3 regions of the Actinoallomurus liliacearum genome follow, and region 2 is predicted to be linked to each of the others. Evidence: riboswitches for the same ligand, from Rfam matches in the RefSeq annotation. Region 2 holds a riboswitch; each other region holds the start of a gene.
The links. Region 2 has a riboswitch for ZMP and ZTP ahead of ABD978_RS02245 (serine hydroxymethyltransferase). Riboswitches for the same ligand answer to the same signal wherever they lie in the genome.
Positions count from the first base shown of each region.

Region 1 (10,033 bases), on a different contig from region 2:
CAGCGGCCGGCCCAGCACGTCCGCGGTGACGCGCAGCCACAGCGGGTTGCGGCGAATGCCGCCGGAGACATAGATGTCCTCGACCGGCACCCCGGCGTCCAGGAAGGAGTCCAGGACCTGACGCGTCCCGTACGCGACACCTTCCACGGCCGCGCGGTACAGCTGCGCCGGTGTGGTGCCCAGCGTCAGCCCGAGAACGGCGCCGCGCAGCCGGGGGTCGCGCAGCGGCGTCCGGTTGCCCATAAAGTAGTCGAGGACGACCAGCCCGTGCTCGCCGGGACGGACCCGCTCCGCCTCGGCGAGGAGTTCCGGCAGCCGCTCGCGCGTTCCGCCGAGGATGTCCTCGCACACCCAGCGCAGCACGGCGCCGGCCGATACCTGTCCCCCTTCGACGAGCCAGAAGCCGTCGCGGAGGGCGTCCGGGTACGGACCCCAGATGGCGGGGGTGAACACCGGTTCCTCAATCTCGGCGACGAAGGCGTTGGACGTGCCGCAGACCATCGACAGGCGGCCCGGCGACAGGCCTCCTGTCGCCAGCAGGGACATGTGCGCGTCGATGCCGCCGACGGCGACGACCGGACGGCCCCGCAGCCCGAGCTCCGCCGACGCCCCGCGGGTCACCTCACCCGCGGGCGCGCCCACCGGCAGCACGACGGGCGGCAGCTTCTTCGCCAGATCCGGCACGCCGAGCAGGTCGTACAGCCCGGCCGGATACCCCTCGCCGCGCGCGACGTGATTGGCCTTGCAGCAGGCGTTCATCCGCGAGCCGGTCCACGTGCCGGTCAACCGCCAGGTCAGGTAGTCGACCGCCTCGACGATGCGGGCGGCGGAGCGGTACGTCTCCGGCTCGTTGCGCGCCAGCCACATCGCCTTCGGGACCAGCCACTCCACGGCGTCGGCCCCGCCGGCGTAACGCAGCACCTCATGGCCGCTCTCCGCCGTCAGGTCGGATTCGGCACCGGCCCGGGAGTCCATCCACAGGATCGCCGGACGGAGCGGGCGTCCCGCCTCGTCGAGCACGACGACCGTCGAGGCGGTCGTCGCCAACCCGACGCCCGTCACCTCCGGGTCGCCCGCCGTCGTCAGCGCCGTACGAGCGGCGACGACGATGGCGCGCCACCACTCGTCGGGGTCCTGTTCGGCCCAGCCCGGTCGCGGGTACCGCGTCGGGTACCCGTGCTCTCCGGTGCCCAGGACCCGCCCGTCCGCGTCGAACACGGCGACGCGGGCCCCCTCCGTCCCGAGGTCGATCGCCAGCAGCGCGGTCATGTCTCCTCCCCCGGCCGGAACAGCACCTTCGAGCTGAAGATCGAGCGTTCGCCGAGCCGGCGCATCGTCTCCGGGAGCGCGTCGAGACCGAGCTCGTGCGTGATCATGAACTTCCAGCGCAGGGATCCGGCCGCCATGGCGTCGGCCGTCGCCCGCCATTCGTCGCCGGGGAACGGCGCGGAGAAGGAGTTCCACGCGCCGTGGAGGCTGATCTCGCGGCGGAGGAAGGTGTTGAAGGTCGATTTGGCGAACTCCACCGGGGCGTGGGGGATCCCGATGAAGGCCGCCTCACCGTGCCGGGCGCACAGCGCGGCCGCCAGGTCCACGGTCGCCGGGTTGCCGGCCGATTCGATGACGACGTGGTAGCCGTCGCCCGCGAGGTCACGCGCCTCCTCCGCGCCGGTCGCGGTCTGGCCCGCCCCGGCCTCGCGCGCCATCGCGACCTTCTGGTCGTTCACGTCGACCGCCAGCACCTCGGAGGCACCCGCCAGCCGCGCCCACTGCACCGCGAACAGGCCGATCGGCCCGGCCCCGATCACGGCGACCCGCTGGCCGATGCCGAGCCGGGTCCGCCAGATCGCGTGCAGGGCGATGGCGGCCGGGTCGATCATCGCGGCCGCCTCCGGGGCCACCCGGTCGTCGACACGGAAGAGGTTCGACGACGGCACCGTGACGTACTCCGCGTAGGCGCCGTCCCGCCTGCTGCCGAAGTAGTCGTAGTCGGCGCAGAGGCTGAACTTCCCCTGCCGGCAGGGGTCGCAGGCGAAGCAGGGGATCAGCGGAGGCACGGACACTAGGTCGCCCTCGGCCACCCCGTCCGCGCCGGGACCGGTCGCGACGACGACGCCGGCGAACTCGTGTCCGCAGATGATCGGCATCCGGTGGGCGCCGGCGCTCAGCATGCGGGCGATGTCGGAACCGCACACCCCGCAGGCCGCCACCTTGACCAGCGCCTCCCCCGGCCCCGGCTCCGGCCTGGGCACCTCCTCGACGCGGATGTCGCCGGGCGCGTGGAGGACGGCCGCACGCATGGTCTCAGGCACGAACGTTCCTTTCTGTGGATCTGTCCCGGGTCACGAGGAGGACCGGGCGAAGACGGTGGCGCCGGCGAGTCCGGCGGCGTTCGACGGATCGACGAGGGCCGTGCCGGCGTCGACGTAGGAGGGCGCCTGCCCGCCGTCGTGCGCCTTTGCCGCGGTCTGCACGGCCAGTTCGCCCTCATGGATCGGGTCGTTGAGCGCGGTGGCGACGTACTGCCCGTTCGGGATCTGCTTGACCGCCTCCATCAGCCCGTCGACCCCGGCGACCTTGACGTCGGTGCGCTTGTTCTCGCGCAGCACCTGCAGGACCCCGAGCGCCATGTCGTCGTTGTGGGCGTACACGGCCTTCACGTCGGGGTTCGCCTGCAGGAGGTCCTGCATCGCGGTGACCGCCTTGGACCTGATGTAGTCGCAGTACGGCCCCTCGACGATCTTGATCTTCGGGTTGGACGCCACCCCCTTGTGGAAGCCGTCCCGGCGGTCCCGGGCCACCGCGCCACCGGCGTCGCCCTGGATCTCGATGACCTTGCCGCCGGCGGGCCCGAGCGCCTTGGCGACCCGCTCGCCCACGATCTGGCCCATCTTCACGTTGTCCCGGCCGACGTGGGAGAGCGCGCCGGAGGGCACTGGGCGGTCCACGGTGATGACCGGGATGTTCGCCGCCTTCGCCGCGGCGAGGCCGGGGGCGACGCCCTTCGGATCGACCGGGTTCACCAGCAGGACGTTCACGCCGCGGGTGATCAGGTCCTGGATGTCGTTGTTCTGCTTCGTGACGTCGCCGTTCGCGTCGGCGAAGAGCAGCTTCGCCCCGGCCTTGGCCGCGGCCTGCTGGGCGCCGTTCTTGAGCTGTACGTAGAAGGGGGACTGCTGGGTGACCTCGCTGAAGCCGATGACCAACTGGCCGCTCTTCTTGGTGTCCGCGGCCGAGGTACCGCCCGGCTGCGTCGACACCGAACACGCCGTCGCGGCCACGGCGATCGCCGCAACCGCCCCAACAAGGGAGATCCTTCGCATTCTGCCCTCCAGGTCCGTTTCTGGGCACCAGACCGTAGGCGCGGCGTTCACAAGGGCGCAACATGTGCGTAATACTTTGCTCATGTGAGCGCGGTCACCTCGTCCCCCGACCGCTGAAGATGGCGAACATCGCAGCTGACCTGCGGATCCACTGCTCCGACGGGGCGGCCGATCGAGCCGACGACCACGCCGCGGTCCACGCGCGTTGAGACCCGCCGCCCCGCTCCGCCAAACCCCGACCGCACGTCACCGCCCCTGCGGCCACGGCATGGTCACCGGCGTCCGCTGCGCATAAAACGCACAGGACACCAGGGATCAGGACGCGCCCCATGCGCCATTACCGACGCGGATGATCAAAAGGTCGTGATCGCACCGGGGAGGCCGTCGAACTTGTGCCTCACCTCGGGCCTTGCCATTCTGCCGAAATGTGCCGAAAAAGGTATCGGCGCGCTCCATGAAGAGCGCGCCGAACCTCCGCCGCAGATCCTGGCCGAGCATGAGCGATCGCCCGTAGGCGCCGCCGTCTCAGCGAGGTCCGCGCCTACATGAGCCGCGCCAGACCATGCGCCGCGTCGAGCGGCTGATCGCACTCTGAGCGCCGAAGATCACGGCCGGATCCTCGCCGACATCTTGGGACCTCATAACGGACGGCAAAACCACGCCGAACGCCCGCGAACATCGGGACGCACCGGAGCCGCGCAGGGGAATTCATCCGGCTTTCTCGTCGGATTCCAGGCCCAGTTGGCGGGCCGCGGCCTGCACGGTCTGTTCGAGCAGGACGGCGATGGTCATGGGGCCCACACCGCCGGGGACCGGCGTGATGAGGCTCGCGCGGGTGAGGGCGGTCTCGAAGTCCACGTCACCGACGTTGCCGGGGTTGTAGCCGGCGTCGATCACGACGGCGCCGGGCTTGACGTCCTCGCCGCGGATGAACCGCGGCCGGCCGACGGCGGCGACCAGGATGTCGGCCTGCCGCACGATCGACGCCAGGTCGGCCGTGCGCGAGTGGCAGTACGTGACCGTGGCGTCGCCGGCCAGCAGCATCATCCCCACGGGCCTGCCGAGGATGGCGCTCCGGCCGACCACGACGGCGTGCCGGCCCGTGAGCTCGACGTCGTACTCCTCCAGCAGCCGCATGATGCCGCCGGGCGTGCAGGACGCGAAGCCCGGCAGCCCGAAGCTCATCGCGCCGAACGAGTGCAGCGTGAGCCCGTCGACGTCCTTCCCCGGCGCGATGGCCTCGAAGGCGGCGCGCTCGTCGATGTGCGGTCCGACCGGATGCTGGAGCAGGATGCCGTGCACTCCAGGGTCCTGCGACAGGGCGGTGACGGCGTCGACCAGCTCCGCCGTCGTGGTGGTGGCCGGCAGTCCCACGTGCCGCGAGGCGATGCCGGCCTTCTCGCAGCGGGCGCGCTTCATGCGGACGTAGGTCACGGACGCGGGGTCGTCGCCGACCAGCACGGTCGCCAGGCACGGCGGCGTGCCGGTCTCCCGGGTGATCTGCGCGGCCCTGGCGGCGCTGCGCTCGACGATGCGGCGGGCCGGGCCCGCGCCGTCCATGAGACGGGCGGTGTGCGTCTGGGTCACGGGCTGCTCCTGAACGGTCTGCGTGAGGGCGGCCCAGGCGCACGGCACGATCGAGCGGGCCGCTCCCCGGTGGTGCTCCACCTCAGCGCCAGTCACGGCCCGAGATTCACTCTAGTGACTCCGCTCGCACCGGGAACACTCTCTGGGGCAGGACTCGCGTTCCCGGGGGGTGTTCGATGACGATCTCCGAACGGTCGGCGGCCGGTGTCACCGTGCCGGACACGAAGCTGGCCGCCGAGGCCACCGAGTTGATCCGCGACGTCACGGACGAGCTGATCTACCACCACTCGCGGCGGGTGTACTGGTTCGGCAGTCTCCAGGGCCGGGCGCGCGGCCTGAGCTGGGATCCGGAGCTGCTCTACATCGGCGCGATGTTCCACGACGTGGGCCTGGGCGAGGCGCACCGCGGCAGCGGGCGGCGGTTCGAGGTGGACGGCGCCGACGAGGCCCGTCGTTTCCTGCGGCGACACGGTGTGCCCGAGGACAGCGTCCGGCGGGTCTGGACGGCCATCGCCCTGCACACCACACCCGGCATCCCCGAGTACCTGGAGCCGGAGGTCGCCCTGGTCACCGCCGGCGTCGAGTACGACGTGCTGGGCATCGGCTACGACTCCATCAGCGACGCCGACCGGGCGGCGGTCGTCGCGCTGCATCCGAGGCCGGATTTCAAGCGGCGCATCCTCCGGGCCTTCACCGAGGGTGTCGCGCCGCGCCCCGAGACGACCTTCGGCAACGTCAAGGCCGACGTCCTGGCCCACTACGTGCCCGGTTTCACCCGCGGCGACTTCGTGACGACCATCCTGGAGTCGCCCTGGTCCGAATAATGGGGTTCGGTCATTCGCCGCAGCTCAGTACGGTGTGCCGGTGATCACTGAAGCGACCTGGGCGATCGGCCCCGAACCGGTCGAGACGGCGGGGCTGCTGCGGACCTATTTCACCGACGTCGCCTCGCGCTACTACGGCAGGCCGGCCACCGAGGCCGAGGTCGACGCCGCGATGGCCGAGGATCCCAGCGACGACCTCGCCTGCTTCCTGGTGGGGCGGTACGCCGGGGTGCCGTCCGGCTGCGTCGGCCTGCGGCTGATCTCCCCCGGCGTCGCGGAGCTGACCCGGCTGTACGTCATCCCGGCCGGGCGGCGCACCGGCGGCGGCCGCGCGCTGCTGGCGGCGGCCGAGGACGCGGCGCTCCGGCTCGGCGCGCGCACGATGCGCCTCGACACCCGCCGCGACCTGGTCGAGGCCCGCGCCCTGTACGCCGCCCAGGGATACCGGGAGATCGAGCCGTACAACAACGGGCCGTACGCCGACCACTGGTTCGAGAAGCACCTCGGCCACTGAGCCCCCGGGCCCTGATCCCTGGCGATCGCTGCCCCTACGGCGCAGTGAACGCCAGTGAGCGAATTCACTACCGTCGCACGAGCGGCCCGGGACCCCGGAAGGGCGGGAGGCGGTATCGCAGGCGCTCAGCGGAGGTGACCGGACGCCCGCAGGTCGTCGAAGATGAGCTGATCGACCGGGGACACCCGGTCACGGTCGGCGTAGGAGAGCCAGACGACCTCCTCGATCTCGCTACTGGGCTCGAGAGTGCCGTGATAGTCGCCGATATAGCAGGTCATCCGCACCGTCACGCCGTCCCGATGGCCGTGCGCCTGCGCCTCGTACGTGCCCAGGGGCGCCACCGTCTCGGGGACGATCGAGACGGTGAGCTCTTCCCGGACCTCGCGGGCCAGGGTCTGCATGTCGCTCTCCCCCGCCTCCCGCTTGCCGCCGGGAAAGTAGTAGGCGTCCTTGCCACGCGAACGCGTGCTGAGGACCCTGCCATCCTCGACCCTGACCCACGCCACCTTGTCGATGACCGACATCTCGCCTGCTCCGATCCCCGGACGACCCTGACCCGCCCGACCCTACCGAGCGTGGCACGCGCCGCCCGGGGGCGGGCGTCGCGGGCCGCCGTGGAGCGCCGGGCGAAGCCGGGCGGCTCGGGTCGCGTGGGCATTTCGTGACCATCCACCAGGCCCTTACCGGATCACCGTGCGTCTTCGTCGGTCTCGGGGCGGCGCTCCGGGGCGCCGGGGACGACGTCGCGCTCGCCGGGCGCGATGACGCCCGCGCCGGTGTCGCGCGGGGTGCGCTGGACGGCGTTGAGGACGTGGTAGCCGAGCAGGACGGCGACGGTGCCGAGCGCGATGCCCTGCAGCGGGAAGTCGCTGGTGATCTTCAGGGTCACGTTGCCGATGGCCAGAATGAGGCCGGCGGCGACGGGGACGAGGTTGACCGGGTCGCCGAAGTCGACGCGGTTCTCGATCCAGATCTTCGCCCCGAGCAGGCCGATCATGCCGTACAGCACGACCGTGATGCCGCCGAGGACGCCGCCGGGGGTGGCGGCCACCAGCGCGCCGAACTTCGGGCACAGGCCGACCAGGACCGCGACGATCGCGGCGACGTAGTAGGCGGCGGTCGAGTAGATGCGCGTGGCGGCCATGACGCCGATGTTCTCGGCGTACGTCGTGGTCGGTGCGCCGCCGACGGCGGTCGCCAGCACGGTGGTGGCGCCGTCCGCGGCGATGGCGCGGCCGAGATACGGGTCGAGGTCGGCGCCGGTCATCGCGGCGACGGCCTTGACGTGGCCGGTGTTCTCCGCGATCAAGGCGATCACCGGGGGCAGCGCGACGAGGATGGCCGAGGTCTTGAAATCGGGGGCGTGGAAGTGCGGGAGGCCGAACCAGTCCGCCGTCTTGACGCCGCTCAGGTCGACGCGGAAGTGGGTGGTGACCTTGCCGCTGCCGTCGGGGGCGGTGATCCGGCCCGCGGTCCGGTCGAGGAGCCACGACAGGACGAAGCCGAAGACCAGGCCGATGAGGACCGCGATCCGCGACCAGAAGCCGCGCAGCACGACGGCGCACAGGACGACGACGGCCAGGGTGGCGAGCGCGACCCACTGGTCCTGCGGCCAGTAGACGTCGGCGACGACCGGGGCGAGGTTGAAGCCGATCAGCATGACGACCGCGCCGGTGACCACGGGCGGGAAGATCCGGTGGATGACCTGGGCGCCGAGGACGTGGATGACCAGGCCGACGACGGCGAGCGCCGCACCGGCGACGAGGATCGCGCCGGTCACCTGGGCGGTGCTCCCGCCGGCCGCGCGGATGGCCGCGACGGCGCCGACGAAGGAGGCGCTGCTGCCGAGGTAGCTCGGCACCTTCCCGGCGGAGACCAGCAGGAACAGGATGGTCGCGATCCCGGACATCATGATCGCGAGGTTCGGGTCCAGCCCCATCACGACGGGGAACACGAACGTCGCGCCGAACATGGCGACGACGTGCTGGGCGCCGATTCCGACGGTGCGGCCCCAGGACAGGCGCTCGTCCGGTCCGACGACCTCGCCCGGCGCGGGTGTGCGCCCGTCACCGTGCAGTTTCCAGCCGATCGCCATGGGGTCCTCCCGGGGGGGTCGCCGCGCGGGCATGGCGTAGTGGCCCGCCCGCGCTCGTGGAGCCGGTGCCTGCCCGACCCGCGCGCGGGCGGTCGGGCCTCAGATTCCCCGCATGCGCAGGACGTGCAGCGCGAGCGTGAGGTTGAGGCGGAGATGGGCGTCGTCGGTGAACGGACCCAGCAGGCGCTCCAGTTTACCGATGCGGTAACGGAGCGTGTTGTAGTGGAAGTGCAGCCGGCGGGCGGTCTCCGCGACGTTGAGGTTGGTCTCCAGCAGCACCTGCAGGGTGCGCCGCAGGTCGACGGCCTCGGGGTCCTGGTCACCGGCAAGTTCGCCGAGGGTCTCCCGGACGAAGGCGTGCAGCTCGGCGGTGTCCTCGACCAGGCTGAGCAGCCGGAAGACGCCGAGCTCGTCGAAGTGCACGACCGCTCCGTCGCCGTTCATCTGCCGCCCGACGCGTACCGCCCTGATCGCCTGGTCGTACGCGGACGGCAGGTCGCCGGGCTGCTGCGCCACCCGGCTCACCCCGGTGGAGAACGTCCGGTCCTGGTCGGCGAACACGGCGGCGGCGTCCTTGGCCAGCGCCGGCACGTCGCAGGCGTCGGCGGCGACGACCGCGACGACCTCGCCCGAGAATCCGGCCACCGCGGCGTTGCGGTCCCGGCGCCGGACCGCCGAGGTCCACGCGGCCACGAGCCGGTCCTGGAGGACGCGCTCCTCGGGACCGCGCGCCGGTCCACGGTCGAGGGCGGCGACGACCACGGTGGCGGACCGGCCGAGGTCCCAGCCGAAACTCGCGCTGTGCGCGATGACGTGCTCGTCGGCGCCGGACCGGCCGGTGAGGACGTCACGCAGGAAGTCGGCGCGGTACTTGCTCTCCACGGCCGACACGGCCTGCTGCTTGGTGATGACGAGGGCGACGACGGTGGCCACGCGTTCGAGGATCCCGACGTCGGCCGCCGCCACCCCGGCCACCGCCATCCGCCCGTAGGTGAACCCGCCCGCGACGACGGGCACCGAGATCGGCCCGGTCCCGGGGTCGTCGTCACACGTCACCGGCCCGGCGGGATCGGGCGCGGGCTCTCCCGGCGCGGCGTCGGTGGGCCACACCGGAGCGACGTCGGCCGGCGGCACGTCCGGGAGGACCTCCGGCATGGGCACCTCGCCCTCCACGGCCGGCGGGACGTCCGTCAGCGCGCTCTGCAGCCGGGCCAGGAGCGCCTCGTCGCCGGAGGCCGCGAGCCGGCGGCCGTCGCCGTCCAGGACGGCGACGGCGGCGTCCAGGAGGGTGGCGACCTCGTCGGTCACCTCCTGCAGGCCGCCGCCGCACAGCACGATCTGGATGAGGGCGCGGTGGACCTCCTCCCCGCGTGCCAGGACCGCGGCCTGCCGGTTGAGGACGCCGGTCAGGACCTGGTTGAGGATGTCGTCGAACCCGGCGTCCTCGGGCAGCCGGATCAGCGGGAAGTCGAGCCGGTCGGCCTGCTGGAGCATCTCGTCCGGCAGGCGGTCGAGATAGCGGCCCGGTTTGACGGCGAGGGCCGTCAGGCCGCAGGCGTCCAGGTCGGCGACCAGCCGGCCGAGGGTCTCGGGACGGTGGCGCAGCGGATAGCCGGTGGTCAGCAGCAGCTCGTGCGGCTTGACGCAGGCGAGGACGTCGGGGACCTCCATGACGTTGAGGCGCTGCACG
Region 1 is NZ_BAABHJ010000016.1:148,888-158,920, reverse strand. Features, by position in the region: gene ABD978_RS23480 (FGGY-family carbohydrate kinase) at 1-1,269, opposite strand, end outside; gene ABD978_RS23475 (galactitol-1-phosphate 5-dehydrogenase) at 1,266-2,312, opposite strand; gene ABD978_RS23470 (substrate-binding domain-containing protein) at 2,343-3,323, opposite strand; gene ABD978_RS23465 (bifunctional 5,10-methylenetetrahydrofolate dehydrogenase/5,10-methenyltetrahydrofolate cyclohydrolase) at 4,032-4,910, opposite strand; ZMP/ZTP riboswitch at 4,935-5,016, opposite strand; gene ABD978_RS23460 (HD domain-containing protein) at 5,087-5,734, shown strand; gene ABD978_RS23455 (GNAT family N-acetyltransferase) at 5,775-6,248, shown strand; gene ABD978_RS23450 (NUDIX hydrolase) at 6,374-6,772, opposite strand; gene ABD978_RS23445 (uracil-xanthine permease family protein) at 6,937-8,343, opposite strand; gene ABD978_RS23440 (PucR family transcriptional regulator ligand-binding domain-containing protein) at 8,443-10,033, opposite strand, start outside.
Region 1: another riboswitch for ZMP and ZTP. It lies ahead of ABD978_RS23465 (bifunctional 5,10-methylenetetrahydrofolate dehydrogenase/5,10-methenyltetrahydrofolate cyclohydrolase); the one in region 2 lies ahead of ABD978_RS02245 (serine hydroxymethyltransferase).

Region 2 (10,033 bases):
CGTCACGACGGGTTCGGTAGGGTCGACCACGAGAGCACACGTCAGGTTCACAGGCCCCTGGGTGCCTCCGGGGGCGCGAAGCATGAGGAGATCGGTGCCGTGACCATCCGGGTTGGCGTTAACGGCTTCGGCCGCATCGGCCGTAACTTCTGGCGAGCGCTGAACGCCGCCGGTGGCGATGTCGAGATCGTGGCGGTCAACGACCTCACCGACAACGCCACGCTCGCCCACCTGCTGAAGTACGACAGCATCCTCGGCCGGCTGTCCGAAGAGGTGAAGGCCGGCGCGGACGAGATCACCGTGGGCGGCAAGTCCATCAAGGCCTTCGCCGAGCGTGACCCGGCCAAGCTGCCCTGGGGCGACCTGGGCGTCGACATCGTCATCGAGTCGACCGGCCTGTTCACCGACGCCAACAAGGCGAAGGTCCACGTCGAGAACGGCGCGAAGAAGGTCATCATCTCCGCGCCGGCCAAGAACGAGGACGTCACGATCGTGATGGGCGTGAACGACGACGCCTACGACCCGGCGCTCCACACGGTCATCTCGAACGCGTCCTGCACCACCAACTGCCTGGGCCCGATGGCCAAGGTCATCCACGACACGTTCGGCATCGAGCGCGGTCTGATGACCACGATCCACGCCTACACCCAGGACCAGAACCTTCAGGACGGCCCGCACAAGGACCTGCGCCGCGCCCGCGCCGCCGCCCTGAACATCGTCCCGACCAGCACCGGCGCCGCCAAGGCCATCGGCCTCGTGCTGCCGCAGCTCAAGGGCAAGCTCGACGGCTACGCGCTGCGCGTTCCGGTGCCGACCGGCTCGGCCACCGACCTCACCGTCACGGTGGGCCGCGAGACCAGCGTCGAGGAGGTCAACGCGGCGCTGCGCGACGCGGCCGAGGGCCCGCTGCGCGGGATCCTCACCTACACCGAGGACCCGATCGTCTCCAGCGACATCGTCACCGACCCGGCGTCCTGCATCTTCGACTCCGGGCTCACCAAGGTGATCGGCGACCAGGTCAAGGTCGTCGGCTGGTACGACAACGAGTGGGGCTACTCCAACCGCCTCGTCGACATCACCAAGCTGGTGGGCTCCCGTCTCTGAGCCGAGGGCGGCGGGCGCGCGCCGAGTGATCGGCGCGAGTGCGCCGTGAGCCGGTGACGGCGAACCCACGAACGAGCGCAGCAGGTCCCGGACCTGCTGCGCTCGTTCCGACACGACCAGGAGTGCGATCAATGAGCATGTCCACGATCGACGATCTCGGCGACGTGCGCGGTAAGCGGGTGCTGGTCCGTTCGGACCTCAACGTTCCGCTGCAGGACGGCGTGATCGGGGATGACGGCCGGATCCGGGCCAGCGTCCCGACCATCAACAAGCTCGCCGACAAGGGCGCGCGCGTCATCGTCTGCGCCCACCTCGGCCGCCCCAAGGGGCAGGTGAAGCCGGAGTTCTCGCTGGCGCCCGTCGCCGAGCGGCTGGGCGAGCTGCTGGGCCGCGAGGTCCGCTTCGCCACCGACACCGTCGGTGACTCCGCGCGGGCCACCGTCGACGCGCTCCAGGACGGCGAGGTCGCCCTCCTGGAGAACCTCCGCTTCGAGGCCGGTGAGACCAGCAAGGACGACGCCGAGCGCGGCGAGTTCGCCGACCGCCTGGCCGCGCTCGCCGAGCTGTACGTCGGCGACGGCTTCGGCGCCGTGCACCGCAAGCACGCCAGCGTCTACGACGTGCCGCAGCGGCTCCCGCACGCGGCCGGCGGCCTCATCGCCGCCGAGGTCGACGTGCTCCGCCGCCTCACCGGCGACCCCGCCCGGCCGTACGTCGTCGTCCTGGGCGGCGCGAAGGTCTCCGACAAGCTCGGCGTCATCGCCAACCTCCTCGGCAAGGTCGACCGCCTGATCATCGGCGGCGGCATGGCGTACACCTTCCTGAAGGCCCAGGGCCACGAGGTCGGCAAGTCGCTGCTGCAGGAGGACCAGCTCGACCAGGTCCGCGGGTTCATCGAGGAGGCGGCCAAGCGCGACGTCGACCTCGTCCTGCCGGTCGACGTGCTGGCGGCCACCGAGTTCGCCCCCGACGCGGAGCACGAGGCCGTCGAGGCCACCGCGATCCCGGCCGACCGCGAGGGCCTGGACATCGGCCCGCGCACCCGTGAGCTGTTCGCGAGCAAGCTCGCCGACGCGGCCACCGTCTTCTGGAACGGCCCGATGGGCGTGTTCGAGTTCGACGCCTTCGCCGGCGGCACCCGCGCGGTGGCGGAGGCCCTGATCGCCTCGGACGCGTTCACCGTGGTCGGCGGCGGCGACTCGGCCGCGGCCGTGCGCAAGCTCGGCCTCGACGAGGACGGCTTCTCCCACATCTCGACCGGTGGCGGCGCGAGCCTCGAGTACCTCGAGGGCAAGACGCTGCCCGGCCTGTCCGTCCTGGAGGACTGATCGTGGCATCGAAACCCGCCCCGCAGCAGCGGAAGCCGCTCATCGCCGGCAACTGGAAGATGAACCTCACCCACTTCGAGGGCATCGCGCACGTCCAGAAGGTCGCCTTCGGCCTCAAGGACGCCGACTACGAGGCGGTGGACGTCGCGATGCTGCCGCCGTTCACCTTCATCCGCAGCATTCAGATGCTCGTGGACGCCGACAAGCTCAAGCTCGTGTACGGCGCGCAGGACGTCTCGCCGCACGAGAAGGGCGCCTACACCGGCGAGATCTCCGCCGCGATGCTCGCCAAGCTCGGCTGCACGTACGTCCTGGCCGGGCACTCCGAGCGCCGCCAGTACCACCACGAGGACGACACGCTCGTCAACGCCAAGGTGAAGGCGGCCCTCAAGGACGACCTGACGCCGATCCTGTGCGTCGGCGAGGGTCTGGAGGTCCGCAAGGCCGGCGAGCACCTGTCCCACACGCTCGCCCAGGTCGAAGGCGGTCTGCAGAAGGTCCCGGCCGACCAGGCGCAGCGCATCGTGATCGCGTACGAGCCGGTGTGGGCGATCGGCACCGGCGAGGTCGCCACGCCGGAAGACGCGCAGGAGGTCTGCGGCGCGATCCGCACGCGGCTGGCCGAGCTGTACAGTGGAGACCTCGCCGATCAGGTCCGCATCCTCTACGGGGGCTCCGTCAAGGGCGGCAACATCGCCGGCATCATGGCGAAGCCGGACATCGACGGAGCGCTCGTCGGTGGAGCGAGCCTGGACGCGGGGGAGTTCGTCAAGATCTGCAGGTATCGCGAGCTACCCGTGTGATCTTGCGCATCAGACTGCGCGTTTCTGCTGAACCACGCGGTGGAACGTCGTACCCTCGATAGCGGATGACCTGAATACGCGAACATTCCCCGCGAGCAGCGGGGTGAATCACGAAAGCGCTGAACTGCTGTGATCATCACAATCTCCATCGTGCTCATCATCACGAGCGCGCTGATGGTGCTGCTCGTCCTCCTGCACAAGGGGAAGGGCGGTGGGCTGTCGGACCTGTTCGGCGGCGGCATCAGCTCGTCGCTCGGCGGGTCGTCCGTGGTCGAGCGGAACCTCGACCGGTTCACGATCGGCGCGGGCGTGATCTGGTTCGCGTCGATCATCGCGCTGGGTCTGCTGCTCAAGCACGGCCATCACGGCTGAGTACGAGCCAAACCCGCAGTGTGTTGACGGCCGCCGCTTCGCGCAGCGGCGGCAAAGGAAGCGAGGAGTAGTCCGTGGGTAGTGGCAACGCTATTCGGGGTAGCCGAGTCGGTGCTGGCCCGATGGGAGAGGCCGAGCGTGGTGAGGCGGCCCCGCGCGTCTGGGTGAGCTTCTACTGCGCGAACCGGCATGAGTCCCGGCCGAGTTTCGCGACCGACGTCGCGGTTCCCGACCAGTGGGACTGTCCCCGGTGCGGGTTCCCCGCCGGTAAGGACCCCGAGAACCCGCCGGCGCCGCCGCGCAATGAGCCCTACAAGACGCATCTCGCCTACGTGAAGGAGCGGCGCAGCGACGCCGACGGCGAGGCCATCCTCGAGGAGGCGCTGGCCAAGCTGCGCGCCGAGCGCGCCGCCATCCACGCGGCGATGCAGCGCGCTCGCAACTAGCTCCGCGTATCGCAGCACCGTTCGGCCCGGTCCCGCCTCGGCGGAACCGGGCCGAACGCGTCCCGCGCGAAATCCCGATCGACGGCGGAGCCGTCCGTTAGGATGTGATCCGCGACTGGCGCATGAGGTGGAGTTCACCACCGGGGAGCGAACAGATCTGGCACCGCGCGCCTGGGTGCTGGGAGCCCGTATCTGGAGGCCCCATGCACCAGCCGCCCCTGTCCCACCTCACCGCCGCCGATCCCGACGTGGCCGGGCTGATCGAGGCCGAGGCGCAACGGCAGCACGACAAGATCCGCCTCATCGCCTCGGAGAACTACGTCTCGCCCGCCGTGCTGGAGGCGACCGGCTCCGTCCTCACCAACAAGTACTCCGAGGGCTATCCCGGCAAGCGCTACTACGAGGGCCAGCAGGTCGTCGACCCCGTCGAGGAACTGGCCAAGGCGCGTGCCCGCGAGTTGTTCGGCGCCGCCCACGCCAACGTCCAGCCGTACTCCGGCTCGCCTGCCAACCTGGCCGTCCACCTGGCGTTCCTGAACCCGGGCGACACGTTCCTGTCGCTGGAGCTCGCCCACGGCGGTCACCTCACCCACGGGTCGCCCGTGTCGATCACCGGCAAATGGCTGCGGCCGGTGCACTACGGCGTGGGCCGCGAGACCGGCCGGATCGACCTGGACGAGGTACGCGACCTCGCTCGTGCGGAACGCCCGAAGGTCATCCTCTGCGGCGGCACCGCGATCCCGCGGACGATCGACTTCCCAGCGTTCGCCGAGATCGCCCGCGAGGTCGGCGCCGTCCTCGTCGCGGACATCGCGCACATCGCCGGGCTCGTCGCGGGCGGCGCGCACCCGTCGCCGGTCGGGCACGCGGACGTCATCACCACGACGACGCACAAGACCCTGCGCGGCCCGCGCGGCGCCATGATCCTGACGACCGAGGAGCACGCCACCGCGATCGACAAGGCGGTCTTCCCCGGCCTGCAGGGCGGCCCGCACAACCACACGACCGCCGCGATCGCGGTGGCGCTGAAAGAGGCCGCCCAGGAGGATTTCAAGGCGTACTCCCGCCAGATCGTCGCGAACGCCCGGGCCCTTGCCGCCGCGCTGACCGAGCGCGGGTTCGACCTCGTCTCCGGTGGGACCGACAACCACCTCATCCTGATCGACCTCACGAACAAGGAGATCGGCGGCAAGCCGGCGGCCAAGGCGCTCGACCGTGCGGGCATCGAGCTGAACTTCAACACGGTGCCCTTCGACCCGCGCAAGCCGTGGAACCCGTCGGGCATCCGGCTCGGCACCGCCGCGATCACGACTCGCGGCCTCACCGAGGAGCACATGCCGTTCGTCGCGGCGTCGATCGACCAGGCCGTCGCGTCCGCCGACGACGAGGCGGCCCTCGACAAGGTCGCCGCGGAGATCCGCGAGCTGCTCGGGGGTTTCCCCATGCCCGGCTGGGCCGCGACGCCCTGACCCGCGACCGATGAGAAGGACCCGGCAGCCGACGGCACGCCGGGTTCTTCCCTCATGTCCCGAGAGAAGCGCTGATCCCGGCGCCCGTCCCTGCCCCCGCTCCGTCGCGCGGTGAGCCGACGAGCCTGGCGGCGCCGCCGCCAGGCTCGTCCTCGCCGATGGGCCGGTCCGTCAGATCGCGCGGGCCGGCTGGTTCTTGTCGTTCTGGCGGGCCAGCTCGATGAGCAGCAGCACCTGGGCCAGGCAGGCGTTCTCGAAGTCGCCCAGGTGCAGGCTCTCGTCGAGGCCGTGCGCCCGGCAGTCGGGGTCGGAGCCCGCGCTGGTGACGAGGATCGCGGCGTCGGGAAAGGCGTCGGCGAACTCCGCGATGAACGGGATCGTCCCGCCGATCCCGACGTGGACGAGGTCGCCGCCGTACGCCAGGCCGTAGGCGCTGCGGGCCGCCTCGAACGCCGGGCCCGTGGTGTCGACGGCGTACGGCCGGCCGGCCTTGCCCGCGGTGACCTCGACCTCGACGCCCCAGGGAGCACGGTCGCGCAGGTGCTCGATCAGCTTCCGCTGCGCGGCCGGGGCGTCCTCGCCCGGCGCGAGGCGGAGGCTGACCTTGGCGCGGGCCGTCGCGGTGAGCGTGTTGGACGCCTTGGCGACCGGGGTCGCGTCGATGGCCAGCACGGTCAGCGCGGGCTTCGTCCAGATGCGTTCGGCGACGGTGCCGTCGCCCAGCAGCCGGACTCCGTCGAGCAGGCCCGCCTCGGCGCGGAACCGCTCCTCCGGGTAGTCCACCGCGGGCGCGGGCGCCGAGACGAGGCCCTCGACGGCGACCCGGCCCTCGTCGTCGTGGAGGGTGGCCAGCAGGCGGCACAGCGCGGTCAGGGCGTCTGGGGTGGCCCCGCCGTAGATGCCGGAGTGCACGCTGTGCTCCAGTGCCCGTACCTCGACGATGACGTCGGTCATCCCACGGAGGGTCGTCGTGAGGGACGGCGTGCCGACGTCGAGGTTCGTGGAGTCGGCGAGGACGCAGACGTCCGCGGTGAGCTTGTCGCGGTGCCGTTCCAGGAACGCGCCCAGCGTCGGCGAGCCGATCTCCTCCTCACCCTCGACGAAGACCGTGACGCCGACCGGCGGCCGGCCGCCGAAGAACCGGAGCACGGCCAGGTGGGCGGCGATGCCCGCCTTGTCGTCGGCCGAGCCACGGGCGAACAGGCGCCCGTCCCGCTCCTCCGGCTCGAACGGCGGGCTCGTCCAGCCGCCGGGGTCACCGGTCGGCTGGACGTCGTGGTGCGCGTACAGCAGCACGGTCGGCATGTCCGGCGGCGCCGGGAAGTGCGCGACGACCGCGGGGCGGCCGCCCTCGATGTCGTCGAGGATCTCCACGTCGGCCGCGCCCGCCTCCTTCAGCAGCCGCGCGGTCAGCTCCGCCGAACGCCGTACGTCCGCCGCGTGGGCGGGATCGGCGCTGACGGAGGGGATCCGGATCAGGGCGTCGAGGTCGGACCGTACGCCGGGCAGGAGCTTGCTCAGGGTCTGCCGAACGTCGTCGCGCATGGAGGCGTCATCCTTCGCGTTCGATGCGGCCGGGATCGTCCGCATGTCGATCAGGGAGGCGGCGTGCTCGGCGATGTCGGCCGCGGCCCGCCGGTCGGGGCCGGTCGCCAGGACGTACCCGGCTCGTCCCCGGAAGTCGGTGAGGGAGGGCATCACGTCGCCGACCCGGTTCAGCTCGCCGATGCGGACGACGCCGTCGACGGCGGTGGCCTCGTCCAGCCCGGTGATCGCGACGATCCGGCCGGGAGGCGGGGTCAGGAGCCGTACGGCGCACGTCGCGGCCGGCACGTCGAAGGGGGCCGGCAGCCGGTCGTACGCGTAGGCCAGGGCGGTGGCCTCGGCCATGTCGACGCCGACGACCAGCTCGAGCATCTCCCAGTACCGGGCCCCGCCCCAGCGAGGGTTGATCTCGACCACGGTGGCCCGGTCGCCGTCGATCATGACCTCGGTGTTGGTGGGGCCCCACATGTAGCCGATGGCGTCGAGGGCGGCGAACACGGCCTCGGTGGCCGTCTTGACGACCTCGGGCGGGTGCTCACCCGGCATCTGGTGCGCGATCTCGACGAAGTGCGGCGGTCCCGACGTGTGCTTGGCGGGGACGATGAGCGCGCGGTGCCGCCCGCCGGCGCTCATCGTCTCGACGCTGGTCTCCAGCCCGGTGAGGAACTCCTCGGCGAGCACGCCCGCCGTGCGGGACTCGGGCGCGGTGTGCGCCCAGGCGTTCGGGATGTCGTCCGGAGTCCGGACGAGGGCGACGCCCCGGCCCCCGTTGCCGTCGGCCGGCTTCAGGAGGACGCCTCCGGGACAGGTGTCGAGGAACTCGCGTACCTCCTCGACGTCGGTGCAGACGCGGTGGGCGATCGTCTCGACGCCGCGCTCGGCGAGCCGGCGCCGCATCGCCGCCTTGTCCTGCGCGAGCGTCACGGCCTCGACCGGGTTCACCCGGACACCGAGGGCCTCGCCCACGATCGCGGTGGGCAGCAGCGCGTGCTCGGTGGCCGCGATCATCGCGTCGATCGGCCGCCAGGCGTGGATCTCCCGGGCGCAGGCCAGCAGCGCGTCGACGTCGGTGACGTCGGTGCTGAACGTCCGCAGCGCGAGCTTGCGTTCGAAGGTCTCGTCGGTGCCGGTGCGCACGATGGCGGTCAGCGTGACGGGCACACCGAGGAGCTTGCCGATGATCTCGGGACGCGCCCCGACGAACACCAGGTGAGGGAACATCTTCGGTCCGGTCCAATCGTGTCGTGAAGTCAGGGCGTGGTGGTCGTCTCCGCCGCGACGGTCGGCCGCTCGTGCCGGACGCGTTCCCGTTCGGCCCACCGCGAGACCCGCGGGGACACCGCCCCGGCGGCCGCGAGGACGACGCCGAGCACGATCCAGCCCGTACGCCCGGTGGGCAGGACGAGGGCGGTGATGATGAACGGGCCGGTCACGTCGAGGAGCGAGGTCCCGAGGTTGAAGACCGACAGGAAGCGGGTGCGGGACGCCTCGGGGGACAGCAGCAGGGACAACCCCCAGGTGCCGGCCGCCTGCCACATCTCGGCGAAGGTCAGGGCGAGCGTGCCGACCACGAGGACGGCGCCGGCGGTCCAGGGCGCGATCGGCAGGTGACCGTCCGCCGCGACGAGCAGCAGGGCGCAGCAGAGGAGCATCCAGCCCGCGTTGCGCAGCGCCCGCGCCGCTCCGGTCGCGTCGTCGGTCTGCCGGGTCATCCGCACCTGCAGGAGGACGACGAGCACGGTGTTGATCGCGACCAGCACGCTGACCATCGGCTTGGGCACCAGGTGCCGCGAGACGATCCACAGCGGCAGGCCGATCGACAGGATGAACCGGTGCATGCTGAGCACCCCGGTCAGCACCGCCGAGACGAGGAACGCGGGGCGGGTGCGCACGCGGTCGGGCGCCTCGCCCTTCGGCTTGCGCACCGGCTTAGGCGGGTTCTGCAGCACGATGCCGCGCAGCAGCGCCGCGGCGAGGATGAACGACGCGGCGTTGCCGAGGACGACGCACAGCAGCGAGACGCGGCCGGGGGACAGCAGGGCGAGCGACGCGAGCAGCGCGCCGAGCGTGAACCCCGCGTTGCGGATGCTGCGCAGCGCGCCCGCCGTCTTGACCCGGTTCTGTTCTCCCACGGCGGAGGTGACGAACGACAGCAGGATCGGCTGGCTGGCCCGCTCCGCCAGACCCAGGAACACCGCGACCGCGACATATCCGGCGAAGTTGTGGATGAAGGCGTATCCGATGAAGGCCGCCGCCCGCCACAGCTGGATGCTCAGCAGGATCGCCCGCACGCCGATCCGGTCCGCGAGCGAGCCCCACAGCACGGATGAGAAGAGCCCGATGAAGGCGCCCAGCGTCAGGCCGCGTCCGATCTGCGTCGGCGTCAGGTGCAGGACGACGCTGAACAGCACGACCGACGCCGAGGTGAACGCGCCGTTGCCGGTGGAGTCGATGATCGAGACGATCAGCAGGCGCCGGGCGTTCGGGGACGCCCACGCGCCGTCCCCCAGGTTCGGCCGCCTCACCGGACCGTGACCCGGATCAGGCGGGCCGCGCTCTCGACGCGCTCCCACGCCTGGCCGGCGTCGTCGCCCACGGCCATGACGTGGCCGATCCGGTCGCGGGAGGCGCGGGGCGCGGCGACGCGGTCCCCCGGGGCGGCCGTGACCGTGGCGGCCCGCACGCCGGGCGCGGCGGTCGCCTCGTCGAGGCCGGTGACGCCGTCCAGGACACCGGACGTGGCCGTGAGGAACTTCACCGCCGCCGCGCGTACGGGCGTGGCCGGGATCGCGCCGACCGGTCCGTCACGGCCCATCAGCGAGGCGTACGCGCCGAGGAGCGGGAAATCGTACGCGATCCGGACCAAGTCGGTGATGCGGTCGCCCGCCAGCCGCCCGGCGCACTCGATCAGTACCGGGCCGGCCGCGGTGACCATCCACTCGCAGTGCAGGATGCCGAACTCGTAC
Region 2 is NZ_BAABHJ010000001.1:475,071-485,103, reverse strand. Features, by position in the region: gene gap (type I glyceraldehyde-3-phosphate dehydrogenase) at 100-1,104, shown strand; gene ABD978_RS02265 (phosphoglycerate kinase) at 1,242-2,432, shown strand; gene tpiA (triose-phosphate isomerase) at 2,429-3,235, shown strand; gene secG (preprotein translocase subunit SecG) at 3,365-3,607, shown strand; gene ABD978_RS02250 (RNA polymerase-binding protein RbpA) at 3,682-4,053, shown strand; ZMP/ZTP riboswitch at 4,155-4,237, shown strand; gene ABD978_RS02245 (serine hydroxymethyltransferase) at 4,257-5,522, shown strand; gene ABD978_RS02240 (M20/M25/M40 family metallo-hydrolase) at 5,694-8,288, opposite strand; gene ABD978_RS02235 (MFS transporter) at 8,318-9,592, opposite strand; gene ABD978_RS02230 (ATP-grasp domain-containing protein) at 9,589-10,033, opposite strand, start outside.

Region 3 (10,033 bases), on a different contig from region 2:
TCGCGGTGTGGGGCGCCGGTCCGGTCGGCCAGTTCACGATCGCCAGCGCCTTCCTGATGGGTGCCGAGCGGGTCATCGCGATCGACCGGTTCCCGTACCGGCTGCACCGTGTCGAGGAGATGGGCGCGGAACCGCTCGACTACGAGGAGGGGATCGACGTCCCGGACGCGCTGCGCGACATGACGGGCGGGCGCGGCCCGGACTCCTGCATCGACGCGGTCGGCATGGAGGCGCACCACGCCACGCCGATGTACGCCTACGACCGGGCCAAGCAGGCCACCCGGTTGGAAACCGACCGGCCGTTCGTCCTGCGCGAGGCGATCATGTCCTGCCGCAACGGCGGAACCATCTCGGTGATCGGCGTCTACGGGGGGCTGGTCGACAAGTTCCCGATGGGCTCCTTCATGAACCGGTCGCTGACCATGCGGGGCGCGCAGTGCCACGTGCAGAAGTACCTGCGGCCCCTGCTGGACCGGATCCGGCGCGGGGACATCGACCCCAGCTTCGTGATCAGCCACCACATGAGCCTGGACGACACTCCCCGCGGCTACCGGATCTTCCGCGACAAGCAGGAGCAGTGCAACAAGGTCGTCCTACACCCCTGAGCGTCCGCGACGCGACCCGCCAACGGGGTCACCGGATCGACGGGGTCAGTGTCGAACGCGCGGGCTCTTGAGTCACCGCTCCGGAGCCGGAGCGATGCGCAGGACGGCGTTGCCGCTGGCGATCGCGACCAGCGTGATCGCAAGGCCGTTCATCACGGAGGTCGCGCCGGCGTTCCCTGCCAGTTGGACGCTGAGGGACGTGCCGGGGGCGGTCCCCTGCAAGCTGATGCCCTCGCCGGTGATGGCGGTCACCTTCAGCTCGTCCACCCCGAGCCTGGCCGGCACCGGGATGCGATCGTGCGGGGACACCTGGACCTCGCATCGTCCCCTCCGGCAGGCGCCGAGATCGGTGCCGTTCGCCGCGCGGGGCAACCGCGTTCCGGACCCCGCCGAGGTCCGCGGCACCGGCCAGGGCGGCGACGTCGGGCCGCTGGGCGGTACGGGACCTCCACGGGGCGGCATCGGCTCGGCCGGCCGCGTCGCCGGTGAGGCGGCCGGCGACGTCGGGCCCGTCGGGGCGCCGCCTCTCGCCCCCCGTGACGAAGCCGTACGCGACACGCCGTCCCCGCCTCCACAGCCGGTGGCGGCCAGCGCGACGACCACCGCGAGCATCGCACGCCCGATCCCGCCCATCGCCGCCCTCCCGGAGGTACCCCGCGACCCGAGCACCCTGCCCGAGCCCACATCAGATCCCTACCCTGTGCGACGACTCGCTCACCCGGCGCTTTCGGTGAGTGCCCATCACCGCCGGAGGCCGGAGCCGAACTTCCGGCCGCGCGGCCCGGTCACCGCCTCGCATGACTCCTCGCCACCCACACCATCCCGCCGGGGGTACCGCGCCGCCGCCGCGAATTCGACCGGTTCGGCCAGGTCCGGCCGTTTCTCGTCTGGAGGCCTGACAAGATCATTACCGATCTCTACACTCCGGCGCGTGTACGCCGCTCCCCCGCCTCCGCCGCCCCCGTACTCCGTGCCGCCACTGCCGGAGGGGCCACCGCCGGCCGACCGCGCCGCTCCGCGAGTGCGGCGGTTGACGGCCTGGGGCATCGACACGCTGCTGCTGTGGGGCGCGGCCGTCCTGCTGGCCGTCATGACATGGGCTCGGCTGCACGGCCAGTTGGTGGACGACCTGCCCTACAAGGGGTTGTCCGCGGCCGGTGGCCTGCTGCTGTCCGGTGGGAACGTGGAGAAGGCGGCCACCGACTTCGGCACCGGGCTGTGGGACACGTTCGTCCTCGACGTCGAGCAGGCCCTCATCCTGCTCATTCTGATCCAGTTGCTGTACCAGTTCGCCATGCACGCCTGGCTGGGGCGCACGCTCGGCAAGGCGGCGATGGACCTGCGCGTCCGCGCGGTCACCGGCGACGACCGCCGCCCCGGCCGGGGGAACGCCTTCCGCCGCGCCGTCGTCACCACCGCGGGCGGTACCGGGCTGTACTGCGCGGCCTGGATATTCCTCCTGGAGGGCCTCTTCTTCCTGGCGCTGGTCACCTGGCTGCTCGCCGTCGCCGCCTTCGCCGCCACCAGCCTGCCCGCGTTGTTCGGCGGCCGCCGCCGTACGCTCGCCGACCTGTTCGCCCGGACCGCCGTCGTCCGCGCCCGTACGTACCAGCGCGTCGCGGCGACCGCGCGGCAGGGCGCCGCCCTGGCCTGGGACGGCGCCCAGGCGGCCGGGCAGGCCGCCCGGGACACGGCGCGCGAGCAGGCCGCCCGCCTCGCTCAGGCGGAGAACATGCGGCGCGCTCTGAACTCAGAGCGCGCGGACCAGGTGCGGGGCATGGGCAGGCGGCTCGGCGGCCGGCTCAAGGACACGTATCGGGAGCGCGCGTCCGGCCGGTCGCCCCGAGAAGCGCCACCGCTCCCGAACCCCGGCCCGACGCCGGCCCTGCCGCCGCCGCGACCGCGATACGACCCGCTCCAGGGCTCGTACGACCTGCGCGCGCCGCAGGCACCGTACATCCCGCCGCAAGCGCCGCCCCCGCCCCCCGAGGAGCGGCCCCACCCGGACGACCGCTGACCAGAGCCGCCGAACACGGCGACACGGACGCCCGCGGGCGCGGCGACGCGGGACGCGGCGGACACAACGCTCGGTGAACACATCATCGACAGCGCGACAAAACGACATAAATAACTATGATTTGGAGCGCGTCGATCAGCTTCACCGAGCCTTCGTGCCGGCCACCGGACACCCGTCGCCGGGTCATCGGTCATCGGCGGGGTGCGGAAGCCTCGTCAGTGATGAAACAGCCTCAGGCCGGTGCGGACGAGCGTGATCCGGTGCTCGCGGCAGGCGGCCTCGACCTCGTCCGACCTGATCGATCCGCCGGGCTCGGCGATGTACCGAACGCCGTGGCGACGGGCGTGGTCGACGTTGTCGCGGAACGGCAGGGCCCCGTCGGAGGCGAAGGCGACGCCGTCGAGGCGGCGGAGCCACCGGGCGCGGTCGTCGGCGCTCAGCTCCCCGGCCGGTGCGGACAGCGCCTGCGCCAGGCGCTCGCCCTCGTCCGGGGTGAGGTCGCCCTCGATGAAGCGGAGCCGCCAGTTGATCCGGTCCTGGCGCCGGACGTCGGGTCGGAAGGCGAGGGCGCGAACGGCCGAATGGCGGCGCAGCCACCAGGTGTCGGTCTTGGCCCCGGCCAGGCGGGTGCAGTCGACTCGGGACTGCTGGCCGGCACCGATCCCCAGCGTCATGCCACCACGCAGGTAGCACACGGAGTTCGACTGGGTGAAGCGCAGGACCGCCAGGCCCAGCAGCAGATCCTCCGCCGCCTCCTTCGGAAGCGCGCCGTCCGTCTGGTCCAGCAGGGCGGTGGAGAGTCGGACATCGTCGCGGTCCTGGCCGAGGCGCAGGCCGAAGATCTCCCGTTCCTCCCGGGGCGGAGGAACGAATGTCTCGTCAGCCTCGATGACGATGAAACGGCCCTTCTTCTTCCCGCTGAGCCGCTCGACCGTACCCGGCTCGAAGCCGGGCGCGATGATGCCGTCGCAGAACACGCCGGCCAGAAACTCGGCGAGTTCGGTGTCGACCGGATGCGAGACGGCGGCGAAGTCGCCGTAGGACGATCTCGGGTCGGCGTCCCTGGCGCGCAGATAAGCGCTGGTCAGAGCACCGATGCCGGTTCCGGCCAGGCCGTAGGGTTCTGCGGCGACCTCGTCGACGGGCCCCGCCACCGCGACGCCCGCGGGTGAGACGTGCTTGAAGGACGCGGCCGCCGGCCTGCCGAGGGCCCGGCTCGCCTGCCGCACCAGTTGCCACCCGTTGAGCGCGTCCAGCAGGTTGATGAAGGACGGTTCTCCGTGCAGTACGCGCACCGGCCACCTGCCGGGCGCCAGGGGTACGGCGCGCGCCGTCTGGTGCGGGTTGGTCCCATAGCGCAGCTCCACGTCATGGCCTCCTCAGCGGACATCGCTGACGGAGACGCCCAGGCGGTCGACGCTCACATCGGGTCGGCCGCTCCCCGGTGGTCGTCCACCCTCGCCAGTCGCGGCCCGGCCCACCCTACTGGCAGAGCGCAGGAGTGGTCACGCCGCCATAGCCGGAGGGAGGCCACCGGACGGAACGCTCGGTGAAGCCTCGGACGGCGGCCCCCGAACTGGGACAAAGGACCCCGTCCGGGAGCCTGTCGGTCGACTTCACCGAGCCTTCGGGCCACAGGCCGACGGCGAGAAGCGCCCGCCCCAGCCACACGAACGCCGGGGACGGCGGCACGCGGCCCCCGGGGTACGTCGGCGGTGGTGTGGGTCAGCGGGCGGGGAGGCCGAGGTGGCGGGCGATGAGCATCCGCTGGACCTCGGAGGTGCCCTCGCCGACCTCCAGGATCTTGGCGTCCCGGTAGAAGCGGCCGACCGGGTACTCGTTCATGAAGCCGTAGCCGCCGAAGATCTGCGTCGCGTCGCGGGCGTTGTCCATGGCGGCGTTGGAGGCGACCAGCTTGGCGATCGCCGCCTCCTTCTTGAACGGTTCGCCGGCGAGCATCCGCGCCGCCGCCGCGTAGTAGGCGAGCCGCGCCGTGTGCGCCCGCGTCTCCATGTCCGCGACCTTGAACTGGATCGCCTGGTACTCCCCGATCGCGCGGCCGAACGCCATGCGTTCGCGCACGTACTTCAGGCACTCGTCCACGCAGCCCTGGGCGAGACCGACCGACAGCGCGGCGATGGCGATGCGGCCCTCGTCCAGGATCCGCAGGAACTGGGCGTAGCCCCGGCCGCGCTCGCCGACGAGGTTCTCCTCCGGGACGCGGACGTCGTCGAAGGACAGCTCCCGGGTGTCGGAGGCGGACCAGCCGACCTTGGAGTACTTCTTGCCGGCGGTGAACCCCGGCGTGCCCGACGGCACGATGATCGTGGAGATCTCGCCGTCGCCGGTCAGCGCCGCCACGGTGACCGCGGCGGTGACGTCGGTGCCCGCGTTCGTGATGAACGCCTTCGACCCGTTGATCACCCAGTGCCCGTCCTCGAGGCGCGCGGTGGTGCGCATGCCGCCGGGCACGTCGGTGCCGCCGCCGGGCTCGGTCAGCCCGAACGCCGCCAGCCGCTCCCCCGAGCACAGCCGGGGCAGCCACTCGCGCTTCTGCTCCTCGGTGCCGAACCGGTGGATCGGCATCGCGCCGAGGGAGACGCCGGCCTCCAGCGTGATCGCGACGGAGGAGTCGACGCGGGCCAGCTCCTCCAGCGCGATGCACAGGGCGAAGTAGTCGCCGCCCATCCCGCCGTACTCCTCGGGGAAGGGCAGCCCGAACAGCCCCATCTTCCCCATCCGGGCGACGATCTCGTACGGGAACGCCTCGCGCTCGTAGTAGTCGCCGATGACCGGCGCCACCTCGTCCCGGGCGAACGTCTCGACGGTACGGCGCAGCGCCTCGTACTCCTCGTCGAGGGTGAATCCGATCATTGGTCGCTCCCTTGTTCTCGGGACAGGGCCTGGACGACGCGGGACGGGCTGGGGCGTCCGAGGCGTTCGGCCATCCAGAGGCTCGTCTCGGCGAGGCGGTGTACGTCGACACCGGTCTCGATGCCCAGGCCGTCGAGCATCCACACGAGGTCCTCGGTGGCCAGGTTCCCCGTCGCGCTCTTGGCGTACGGGCAGCCGCCCAGGCCGCCCGCCGAGGCGTCGACAATGGTGACGCCGCAGCGGAGCGCGGCCAGGGTGTTGGCGAGCGCCTGCCCGTAGGTGTCGTGGAAGTGCACGGCGAGCCGCCCGGCGTCCACGCCGGACTCCAGCAGCGCGCCGATGAGGGCGGTGACGTGCCCTGGAGTGGCCACGCCGATCGTGTCGCCCAGGGACAGCTCCGTGCAGCCGAGGTCGAGGAGGCGGGTGGCGACCGAGACGACCTGCTCGATCGGCACGTCGCCCTCCCACGGGTCGCCGAAGCACATCGAGACGTACGCGCGCACGTCCAGGCCGCCCGCGCGGGCCCGCTCGACGACGGGCGCGAACATCTCCACCGACTCGTCGACCGTCCGGTTGAGGTTGCGCCGGGCGAACGTCTCGGTCGCGCTGCCGAAGATCGCGATCTCGGTGACGCCCGCGTCGAGGGCCCGGTCGAGGCCGCGCTCGTTGGGGACCAGCACCGGGTAGCGGACGCCCGCCGCGCGCTCCAGCCCGCCGAGCAGTTCGGCGGCGTCGGCGAGCTGCGGCACCCACTTCGGGTGCACGAAGCTCGTCGCCTCGATCACCCGCAGCCCGGCGCCGGCGAGGCGGGTGATGAACTCCCGCTTCACCTCGACCGGGACGACCGCCGATTCGTTCTGCAGGCCGTCGCGGGCTCCGACCTCGTAGACCGTGACCTTGGCGGGCAGCCCGTCGAGTGGCACGCGCATCGTTCAGTCTCCCTTCGGGGTGACGACGGCGAGGACCTCGTCCAGGGCGACCTGCGCGCCGGGCTGGACGGTCAGCTCGCCTACCACGCCGTCGACCGGCGCGGTGACGGTGTGCTCCATCTTCATCGCCTCGACGATCACCAGCGGCTGGCCGGCGACGACCTCGTCCCCGTCGGCCGCCTTGACGGCCGCGACCGTGCCCGGCATGGGGCTGCGCACGGCGCCGGCCGCGGCGGTGGTCTCGGCGGTCCGCGCGGCGAGCGGCTCGGTCTCCTTCAGCGACCAGACCCGCCCGTCCCGGCCGAGCCAGCACACGTCTCCGTCGCGGACGCACGTGAAGCGCGTACGGTCCCCGGCGTGGTCGACCAGCAGGTGCGCGCCGTCGCGGCGGGCCGCGACCCGTACCGGATCGCCGCCGTCGACCGAGACCTGCGCGTCGGCGGCGCGGCCGCGGATCCGCACCTCGCGGCCGGCGATCCGCCAGGTCGTCCAGGCGGGCTCGCCGAGCCGCCAGCCGTCCAGGACGTCCCACGGGCCGGGGGCGGGCACCTCCAGCGCGAGCATCCGCTCCAGCGCGGCCGCGGCCAGGACGTCCCCGGGGATCTCGCCGTCCGCCGGGTCGGCGGGGCGGCGCTCCACCAGGCCGGTGTCGAGCCGGCCCGCGGCCACGTCCGGATCGGCCAGCAGCGAGCGCAGGAACGCGATGTTCGTCCCGACGCCCAGCAGCGTGTACGAGGCCAGTGCCCGGTCGAGCCGGCGCAGCGCGCTCGCGCGGTCCGGCCCCCGGGCGATCACCTTGGCGAGCATCGGGTCGTACGAGCCGCCGACGACCGCGCCCTCGTCCAACCCGGAGTCGACCCGCACGTCGAGACCGTACGGCTCGTCGAGCAGCAGCACCCGGCCGCCGGTGGGCAGGAAGCCACGCGCGGGGTCCTCGGCGTACACCCGCGCCTCGACCGCGTGCCCGTCGAACGCCACGGCGTCCTGCCCGAATGGCAGCGGCTCGCCCGCCGCGACCCGCAACTGCAGTTCCACCAGGTCCAGGCCCGGCCGGCCGTCGATCGCGACCGCGCCCTCGGTCACCGGGTGCTCGACCTGCAGCCGGGTGTTCATCTCCATGAAGAAGTACTCGTCGGGGCGGTCGGCGGAGACGATGTACTCGACCGTGCCCGCGCCGACGTAGCCGACGGAGCGGGCGGCGGCGACGGCGCTGGCGCCCATCGCGGCCCGGATCCGCTCGCCGTCCGGGCCGGCGAGCAGCGGGGACGGCGCCTCCTCGACGATCTTCTGGTGGCGGCGCTGGAGGCTGCACTCGCGCTCGCCGAGGTGGACGGCGTTCCCGTGCGCGTCGGCGAACACCTGGATCTCGATGTGCCGGGGCTGGTCGATGTAACGCTCGACGAGGAGCGTGTCGTCGCCGAACGCCCCGCGCGCCTCCCGCCGGGCCGCCGCGATCGCGTCCCGCAGCGCGGCCGGGTCCTCGACCCGGCGCATGCCCTTGCCGCCGCCGCCAGCCGACGGTTTGAGCAGCACCGCCGCGCCGGAGTTCAACCCGACCTCCATCGCGGCCTCGGCCAGTTCCTCGTCGGTCAGCCCGGCCTCGTCGCGGCCCGGGACGACGGGGACCCCGGCGGCGGCGACCGTGCGCTTGGCCCGGATCTTGTCGCCCATCGCGGTGATCGCGTCCGGCGGCGGGCCGACGAAGACGATCCCGTGGTCGGAGCACGCGCGGGCGAGGTCGGGGTTCTCGGCCAAGAACCCGTAGCCGGGGTGAACGGCCTCGGCGCCCGTCCGCACGGCCGCCCCGACGACCTCCTCGACGTCGAGGTAGCTGCTCACACGTACGGCGGCGTCGGCCTCCCGTACGTGCCGGGCGTCCGCGTCCGCGTCGGTGTAGGTCACCACGGACCGGACGTCGAGCCGCCGCAGCGTACGGATGATCCGGCAGGCGATCTCGCCGCGGTTGGCGATCAGGACGGAGTTGAACATGGTCACATCCGGAAGATGCCGTAGCCGACGGGTTCGAGTGGAGCGTTCGCGCAGGCGGCGAGGGCCAGGCCGAGCACCCGGCGGGTGTCGAGGGGGTCGATCACACCGTCGTCCCAGAGGCGCGCCGTCGAGTAGTACGGGCTGCCCTGCCGCTCGTACTGTTCCCGGATCGGCTTCTTGAACTCCTCTTCCTCCGCGGCCGGCCACTCATCGCCGAGCTGGTCGCGGCGCACGGTGGCCAGCACCGACGCGGCCTGCTCGCCGCCCATCACGGAGATCCGGGCGTTCGGCCACATCCACAGGAAGCGCGGCGAGTAGGCCCGGCCGCACATCGCGTAGTTGCCCGCGCCGAACGACCCGCCGATGATCACGGTGAGCTTCGGCACCCGCGCGCACGCGACGGCGGTGACCATCTTGGCCCCGTGCTTGGCGATGCCCCCGGCCTCGTACTCCCGGCCGACCATGAAGCCGGTGATGTTCTGCAGGAACACCAGCGGGATCGAGCGCCGGTCGCACAGCTCGATGAAGTGCGCGCCCTTCAGCGCCGACTCACTGAACAGGATGCCGTTGTTGGCCACGATCCCGACGGGCTGCCCGTGGATGTGCGCGAACCCGGTGACGAGCGTCGTCCCGTACCGCTCCTTGAACTCGTGGAACCGGCTGCCGTCGACGATCCGCGCGATGACCTCGCGCACGTCGTACGGCGTCCGGGAGTCGGGCGGGACGATGCCGCGCAGCTCCCCGGGGTCGAAGGCGGGCTCCTCGGCCGGGATCGTCGGCCACGGCGCGGGGCCCGGCGGCTCCAGCGTCGAGACGATCGACCGGACGATGCGCAGCGCGTGCGCGTCGTCGTCGGCGAGGTGGTCGACGACGCCCGAGACGCGCGAGTGCACGTCTCCGCCGCCCAGGTCCTCGGCGCTGACGACCTCCCCGGTCGCGGCCTTCACCAGCGGTGGGCCGCCGAGGAAGATCGTGCCCTGCTCTCGGACGATGACGGTCTCGTCGCTCATCGCCGGGACGTACGCGCCGCCGGCCGTGCACGACCCGAGCACCGCGGCGATCTGCGGGATGCCCTGCTGGGACATCGTCGCCTGGTTGTAGAAGATCCGGCCGAAGTGCTCCCGGTCGGGGAAGACCTCGTCCTGTTTGGGCAGGAACGCTCCCCCGGAGTCGACGAGGTAGACGCACGGCAGCCGGTTGTGCAGCGCGACCTCCTGGCCGCGCAGGTGCTTCTTCACCGTCATCGGGTAGTACGTGCCGCCCTTGACGGTCGCGTCGTTGGCGATGATCACGCACTCGCGCCCCGACACCCGCCCGACGCCGGCGATGACGCCCGCGGCCGGGGCCTCGTCGTCGTACATGCCCGTGGCCGCCAGCGGGGACAGCTCCAGGAAGGGCGAACCCGGATCGAGCAGCGCGTCCACCCGGTCCCGTGGGAGCAGCTTGCCCCGCGCGACATGCCGCTTGCGGGCGCGCTCGGAGCCGCCCTGGGCCGCGCGGGCCAGGCGCTCGCGCAGCTCGGTGGCGAGCGCGAGGTTCTCCTCGGCGTTGCGCTCGAACGCCGCACCGCGCACGTCGACGCGGCTCACCAGCCGCGGAGCTTCCGACACAGGCCCTCC
Region 3 is NZ_BAABHJ010000027.1:47,649-57,681, forward strand. Features, by position in the region: gene ABD978_RS31800 (zinc-dependent alcohol dehydrogenase) at 1-605, shown strand, start outside; gene ABD978_RS31805 (hypothetical protein) at 678-914, opposite strand; gene ABD978_RS31810 (RDD family protein) at 1,537-2,622, shown strand; gene ABD978_RS31815 (phosphoribosylaminoimidazolecarboxamide formyltransferase) at 2,838-3,989, opposite strand; ZMP/ZTP riboswitch at 4,019-4,101, opposite strand; gene ABD978_RS31820 (acyl-CoA dehydrogenase family protein) at 4,348-5,496, opposite strand; gene ABD978_RS31825 (hydroxymethylglutaryl-CoA lyase) at 5,493-6,425, opposite strand; gene ABD978_RS31830 (acetyl/propionyl/methylcrotonyl-CoA carboxylase subunit alpha) at 6,429-8,414, opposite strand; gene ABD978_RS31835 (carboxyl transferase domain-containing protein) at 8,417-10,024, opposite strand.
Region 3: another riboswitch for ZMP and ZTP. It lies ahead of ABD978_RS31815 (phosphoribosylaminoimidazolecarboxamide formyltransferase); the one in region 2 lies ahead of ABD978_RS02245 (serine hydroxymethyltransferase).